DNA from 3 places in the Caldimonas sp. genome. Region 1 is predicted to be linked to each of the others. Evidence: predicted binding sites of a transcription regulator. Region 1 holds the regulator's gene; each other region holds the start of a gene.

The links. The regulator LexA, encoded in region 1, represses DNA repair genes until DNA is damaged. The targets are predictions, from matches to a motif close to ACTGTATNNNNATACAGT.
Region 2: a site for LexA is predicted at 1,164-1,181, ahead of ACK42S_RS07945 (PA0069 family radical SAM protein). Genes of this name have one in related genera too.
Region 3: a site for LexA is predicted at 867-884, ahead of recA (recombinase RecA). Genes of this name have one in related genera too.

The regions. Positions count from the first base shown of each region.
Region 1 covers NZ_JBKBVU010000017.1:28,642-30,905, forward strand. The annotation lists gene ACK42S_RS03420 (hypothetical protein) at 1-687, opposite strand, end outside; gene lexA (transcriptional repressor LexA) at 843-1,523, opposite strand; gene ACK42S_RS03430 (asparaginase) at 1,665-2,264, shown strand, end outside.
Region 2 covers NZ_JBKBVU010000057.1:7,513-9,776, forward strand. The annotation lists gene ACK42S_RS07935 (NAD(P)H-dependent flavin oxidoreductase) at 1-778, shown strand, start outside; gene ACK42S_RS07940 (hypothetical protein) at 919-1,065, opposite strand; gene ACK42S_RS07945 (PA0069 family radical SAM protein) at 1,200-2,264, shown strand, end outside.
Region 3 covers NZ_JBKBVU010000039.1:10,921-13,184, forward strand. The annotation lists gene recA (recombinase RecA) at 1-808, opposite strand, end outside; gene ACK42S_RS06180 (MarR family winged helix-turn-helix transcriptional regulator) at 949-1,434, shown strand; gene ACK42S_RS06185 (response regulator) at 1,496-2,167, shown strand; gene ACK42S_RS06190 (sensor histidine kinase) at 2,237-2,264, shown strand, end outside.

The sequences.
Region 1 (2,264 bases):
GCGCCGGTCGGCCGGATCGACGGCCACCTTCAGAGCGGCCATGGGTGCGAGGCCCATTGGCGGCTTCACGCCGCCTTCGTCATCCAGCGACACCCGAACGAGCACCGCGGCCGCACTGGCCGGGGTCTGCACACGCACATCCCAGTGGCGACCTCGGCCCGGCAGCAGGCTCAGACGAACCTCCGCCGGGCTGTCGTCCCAGCGCGTCAGGGCCGGACGTACGAGCAGCACATGGGCGGCGTGACGGCGGGCGGCACGCGAGAGCGCACGCCAGGCGGAGGCAGACATCTCCTGGGCCCACAGCAGCAGCAGGCCTGCGGGGTGGGCCTGAAGCCACTGGACGCCGGCCTGGACCGGGCTTTGGGGGGCGGCGCCCGGCCAGCAGCAGGTGAGAGGCCCGTCGAGCGACAGCAGCCCGGGGTGGTGGGGCAGGCCACGCGGCGGCTGGACCAGGGCCAGGGGGCGCCCCTCTTGCACGCCGCGTCGAATGGCGTTTTCGAGCAATCGCCATTCGGCCTCACCGGCCTGGGGGGTGCACACTTCCAGCACCTGCCCGGCCAGCCAGCCCCCGCCGGGCAAAGCGGCATCAAGGCGAGCATGGCCCGTGGGCAGGCAGCGGGGCATGGCGGGCCGGGGCTGCAGCCGCATGCGTTGCCACCACGGTGTGGGAAAAGCCGAGTCGTTCATGTCCATCTCCGAAGATCAACCAACCACATGACATTCGGCAGGATTGGGACGGGTGCTGCGCCCAAGGCGCAGCGGGCCAGGCTGCAGGGCCTGTGCGAGGGGACACCCCTTCGCACCTGCGCCCACCACCTGCAGCAGGCCGGAAGCGGCAGCGGCTACATCAGCATGGTGTTGCGGATCAGGCCCACGGCGATGCCTTCGAGCTCGAAGTCCTGGCCGGGCTCGACGACGATGGTGGGGTAGTCGGGGTTCTCGGCCACCAGTTCGATGTGACCCCGTTGGCGGCGCAGGCGCTTGACCGTGACCTCGTCGCCCAGGCGGGCCACGACGATCTGGCCGTTCTTGGCCTCGCGCGTGGCCTGCACGGCCAGCAGGTCGCCGTCGAGGATGCCGGCGTCGCGCATGCTCATGCCGCGCACCTTCAGCAGAAAGTCGGGCTTGCGCTGGAACAGGCCGGCCTCGACGTGGTAAGTCTGGTCGATGTGCTCCTGCGCCAGGATGGGGCTGCCTGCGGCGACACGGCCCACCAGGGGCAGGGCGAGCTGGGCCAGGCCGGGCAGCGGCAGGCTGAACTGGCGGATGCGCGACTCGGCCAGCGATCGCAATGTGTCAGACTTCAGCCTGATGCCCCGCGAGGTGCCGCCTACCAGCTCGATGACGCCCTTGCGGGCCAGGGCCTGCAGATGCTCCTCGGCGGCATTGGGCGAGCGGAAACCCAGTTCGGCAGCGATCTCGGCCCGCGTGGGGGGAGCGCCGGTGCGCTCGATTGCGCTCTGGATGAGCTCGAGGATTTGCTGCTGGCGGGCCGTGAGCTTGGGGGTCTCGAACGTGTCCATGGGCGTGGGTCGGGTGGTGGGTCGCGGCCATCGGCCGGGCTGATGGCGATCGCCCCGGCCCGGTGTACGTCCTGGCTGCACACTGACTGGTTGCGCATCCAGTATCTGTATTTTTATCCAGCTTCCAGAAAAATGCAAAACATGCACCAGACCGTCGTGGTCATCGGCACGGGTGGCACGATTGCCGGCACGGCCGCCAGCGCGGCCGACCATACCGGCTACACCGCGGCCCAGATTGGCGTGGCGCAGTTGCTGGCGTCCGTGCCAGCGCTGTCCGGCCAGCCTCTGGAGATGCTCCAGCTCGCCCAGGTGGACAGCAAGGACATGGACTTCGGTGTGTGGCGCGAGCTGGCCCGGGCCGTGGACCGTGCGGTGGCGCGGCCCGAGGTGGCCGGGGTCGTCATCACGCATGGCACTGACACCCTGGAGGAGACCGCCTGGTTCCTGCAGGCCGTGCTGGCGCCGGCCAAGCCGGTGGTGCTGACGGCGGCGATGCGTCCGGCCACGGCCTTGTCGGCCGACGGGCCACAGAACCTGGCCGATGCCGTGACGGTGGCGGCTTGGCCGCAGGCCCGGGGGGTGGTGGCCGTGCTGTCGGGCCGGGTGCACGCGGCGGCCGATGTGCGCAAGGCTCACACCTACCGGGTGGACGCTTTCGATTCCGGCGATGCAGGACCGGTGGCGCTGGTGGAGGCAGGCCGGTTGCGCATTCTGCGCCCCTGGCCGCAGGGACCTGCGCTG
Region 2 (2,264 bases), on a different contig from region 1:
GACACTGGCAGCCCACGATCGCCAGCATCCGGACCGTCCTGCCGCTCCCTTTGCGATCAACCAGATCGTGCACAAGAGCAACGACCGACTCGAGCACGACATGGCGCTGTGCGAGAAGTACAAGGTGCCCATCATCATCACTTCGCTGGGGGCGCGCACGGACGTGAATGATGCCGTGCACCGCTGGGGCGGGATCGTGCTGCACGACATCATCAACAACACCTTCGCGCACAAGGCCATCGACAAGGGGGCCGACGGGCTGATTGCCGTGGCCGCCGGGGCCGGAGGTCATGCAGGCACCACCAGCCCCTTCGCGCTGGTGCAGGAGATCCGCGAGTGGTTCGACGGCCCGCTGGCCCTCTCTGGAGCGATTGCCAATGGCCGTGCCATTCTGGCAGCACGCGCGATGGGGGCGGACTTCGCCTACATCGGCTCGGCCTTCATCGCCACCGAGGAGGCGAGGGCGGTGGACGACTACAAGCGCATGATCACCGAGAGCACCAGCCAGGACATCGTCTATTCGAGCCTTTTCACCGGGGTTCACGGGAACTATCTGCGCGGTTCCATCGTGCGTGCCGGCCTCGACCCCGACGCCTTGCCTGAGAGCGACCCGAGCAAGATGAATTTCGGTGGCGAGGGGGCGAAGAAGGCCTGGAAGGACATCTGGGGTGCCGGGCAGGGCGTGGGTGCCATCAAGGAGGTGGTGCCCGCGCGCGTCTTCATCGAGCGTCTGCGCAGCGAGTACCTGGCCGCCAAGGCCCAGTTGTGTGCTGCCTGAGAGCAGCGCCCCGGGGCCTCGCGGAGGTCAGCCGCATGCCTGTCCAATCCGACCGGCATGCGCACGGCCAAGCCGAACGGGGAGCCGGCGTTGGCTCGGGATGACGAGGTTCAGGGGGCGCTGCCGTTGCGCCAACGGCGTCAGGTGCCCCCGCGCCGGCGGTCGGCCTGCACCTCGGTGGCGATCTTCCGGTGGAGCCGGGCGGCCTGGGCGCTCAGTCGGGTCAGCGCCTCGTCCAGGGCGTTGAGCGCCGCATCATGTTGGCCCCCATCGTCGAGTCCTTCCACAAGGCCGTGGTCGAGGTGGCCCGCCGCATCGGGTTGTCATTGGACGGAAGGCCGAGTCCGACCCGAGGGAGGGTTTGACAGCGGAGTGGCGATCCATTACTGTACGTATATACAGTCTCTGGGTCGCGGATTCCATGGCTAATCCCTCTTCCCACCCTTTGGTTTTCAAGGGCCGTGGCACGGGTTGGCGGCTGGCCCATCGTTTCGAAAGCAGCGAGCGCGAATGGTTTGACGATGGATGGGACTCGCTGGCGCAGGCGGACTCGGCGGCCGATGGGGCGGCCCCGGCGCCGCGCACCGAGGTGAGCGAAGAGCGCGTGCGCTCCCTGCTCAGCCCGAACGACTCGCCCGACATTCCCTTCGAGTGGTCGATCAACCCCTACCGGGGGTGCGAGCATGGCTGCATCTACTGCTACGCGCGGCCCACGCACAGCTACCTGAATCTGTCGCCCGGGCTGGACTTCGAAACGAAGCTGGTGGCGAAGGTCAATGCAGCCGAGGTGCTGGCACGGGAACTGGCGCGGCCTGCTTACCGGGTGAGCCCGATCAACATCGGCTCGGCCACCGATGCCTACCAGCCCATCGAGCGCCGCCTGGGGCTCACGCGCTCGGTGCTGGAGGTGCTGCATCGCTGCCGACACCCGTACACCATCGTCACCAAGTCCTCGGGCGTGGAGCGTGACCTCGACCTGATCGCCGCCGATGCTGCCGAAGGCCGGGCGATGGTTTTCGTGAGCGTGACGACGATGGACGCTGCACTGTGCCGCCGTCTCGAGCCGCGCGCGGCGGCACCGCATCGGCGCTTGCAGACAGTGCGGACGCTGGCCCGCGCCGGCGTGCCGGTGGGTGTGAATGTGGCGCCGATCATTCCCTTCCTGAACGAGCCCGAGATCGAGCGGCTGATCGATGCAGCGGCCGACGCGGGGGCTGCATCGATCCATTACACGGTCTTGCGTCTGCCCTGGGAGGTGAACCCGCTGTTCCAGCAGTGGCTGCAAGCGCATGTGCCCGGGCGCGCCGGGCGCATCATGGCGAGGGTGCGTGATCTGCGTGGCGGGAGGGACTACCGCGCCGAGTTCGGTTCGCGCATGAAGGGGGAGGGGCTGTGGGCGCAGCTCATTGCTCAGCGCGTCGACAAGGCCTGTGCCCGCGCCGGGGTGGCGCGGCGTGCACCGCTCCTGGACACGACGGCCTTCCGG
Region 3 (2,264 bases), on a different contig from region 1:
GGATGTCGAACTCGGCGGTCTTGAACGGGGGCGAGACCTTGTTCTTCACGACCTTGACCTTGGTCTCGCTGCCAATGACCTCCTCACCCTTTTTGATCGAGCCCACGCGGCGGATGTCCAGGCGCACCGAGGAATAGAACTTCAAGGCGTTGCCGCCGGTGGTGGTTTCGGGCGAGCCGAACATCACGCCGATCTTCATGCGGATCTGGTTGATGAAGATGACCATGCAGTTGGTCTTCTTGATCGTGGCCGTGAGCTTGCGCAGCGCCTGGCTCATCAGGCGGGCTTGCAGGCCGGGCAGAGCGTCGCCCATCTCGCCTTCGATCTCGGCCTTGGGCGTGAGGGCGGCCACCGAGTCGATGATGACGAGGTCGACCGAGCCCGAGCGCACCAGGGCATCGACGATTTCGAGGGCCTGCTCGCCGGTGTCGGGCTGGCTGATGAGCAGGTCCTGCAGGTTCACGCCCAGCTTCTGCGCGTACTGCACGTCCAGCGCGTGTTCGGCGTCGATGAAGGCGCACACGCCGCCTTGCTTTTGCATCTGCGCCACCACCTGCAGCGTCAGCGTGGTCTTGCCCGAGGACTCCGGGCCGTAGATCTCGATCACGCGGCCACGGGGCAGGCCGCCCACGCCCAGGGCGATGTCCAGGCCCAGCGAACCGGTGGACACCACCTGGATGTCCTCGACGGCTTCGCCCTCGCCCAGCCGCATGATCGAGCCCTTGCCGAACTGCTTCTCGATCTGGGCCAGCGCGGCCTGCAGGGCCTTGGCTTTTTCGGTGTTCAGGGCCTTGACGGGTGCGTCCACGAATCTTTCTCCTTGAGGGTTGGCGATGGGTGTCCTGGGAGCCTGTCTTTGCACACAGGCTGGATGCATGAACAGTATTCTGCGGGGGTCGTACCTCCGAGTAAACAGGTTTTTTAGTCAGTTTGCCTTACTATCAAGGCATGTACTCCTCCTCCCCCGATGACACCTGGCGCCAGATCCACCTGGGCCGCCTGCTGGGCCATGCCCTGCGCCGCTTCGATGCCCGGGTGCTCGCGCTGATGGCCCGCGATGTGGAGGTGCCGCTGGCCCTGGCCCACCTCGCGGCGCGTCAGCAGGTGACGGCCGCGCACATCCACATCACCCGCCACCTGGCGCTGGAGGGTTCGCGCCTGACCGAGCTGGCGGCCCGCGCCGGCATGAGCAAGCAGGCCATGGGCGACCTGGTGGACCAGTGCGAGGCCTGGGGCCTGGTGGTGCGCGAGGCCGACCCGCGCGACGCGCGTGCGCGGCTCGTGCGTTTCACCCCCACCGGCCTGGCCTGGCTGGACGCCTTCCGGCGCGCCGTGGCCCAGGCCGAGGCCGAATTCCGCGCCGAAGTGGGCCACGAGGTGGCCACGGTCGTCATGCTGGGGCTGGAGGCTTATGCCGCAGGCGGGGCGGCCTGACGCAAGGCAGCGTGAGGTGCGCTCGCCTAGAATCGAGAGCTCACACTGTGAGGAGACAGCCATGCGCATCCTGATCGCGGAAGACGATCAAGTGCTGGCCGACGGCCTGCTGCGCTCGCTGCGCGGCGCGGGCTACGCGGTCGACCAGGTCGGCTCGGGCACCGAGGCCGACGCGGCGCTGGCTTCGCACGAGTTCGACCTCATCATCCTTGACCTGGGCTTACCCAAGCTGCACGGCCTGGAGGTGCTGCGCCGGCTGCGCGCGCGCGGCACGTCCACCCCGGTGCTCATCCTCACGGCGGCCGACAGCATCGAGGAACGCGTCAAGGGCCTGGACCTGGGCGCCGACGACTACATGGCCAAGCCCTTTTCGCTGCAGGAGCTGGAAGCGCGCGTGCGGGCGCTGACGCGCCGTGGCCTGGGTGCGGCCTCCACGCTGATCAAGCACGGGCCGCTGACCTTCGATCAGACCGGGCGCGTGGCCTACATCAACGACCAGATGATCGAGCTGTCGGCACGCGAGCTGAGCCTGCTGGAGGTGCTGCTGCAGCGCACCGGCCGGCTCGTGAGCAAGGACCAGCTCGTCGAGCGCCTGTGCGAGTGGGGCGATGAGGTGAGCAACAACGCCATCGAGGTCTACATCCACCGCCTGCGCAAAAAGATCGAGCAGGGGCCCATCCGCATCGCCACCGTGCGCGGCCTGGGCTACTGCCTTGAGAAGATCCCGCAGTAACGCACGAGACACAGGCATCCCACCTTGGCCCGCGAGCAGCGTTCGCTCTTCGGCGAGATCCTCGACTGGATGCTCGCGCCGCTGCTGCTGCTGTGGC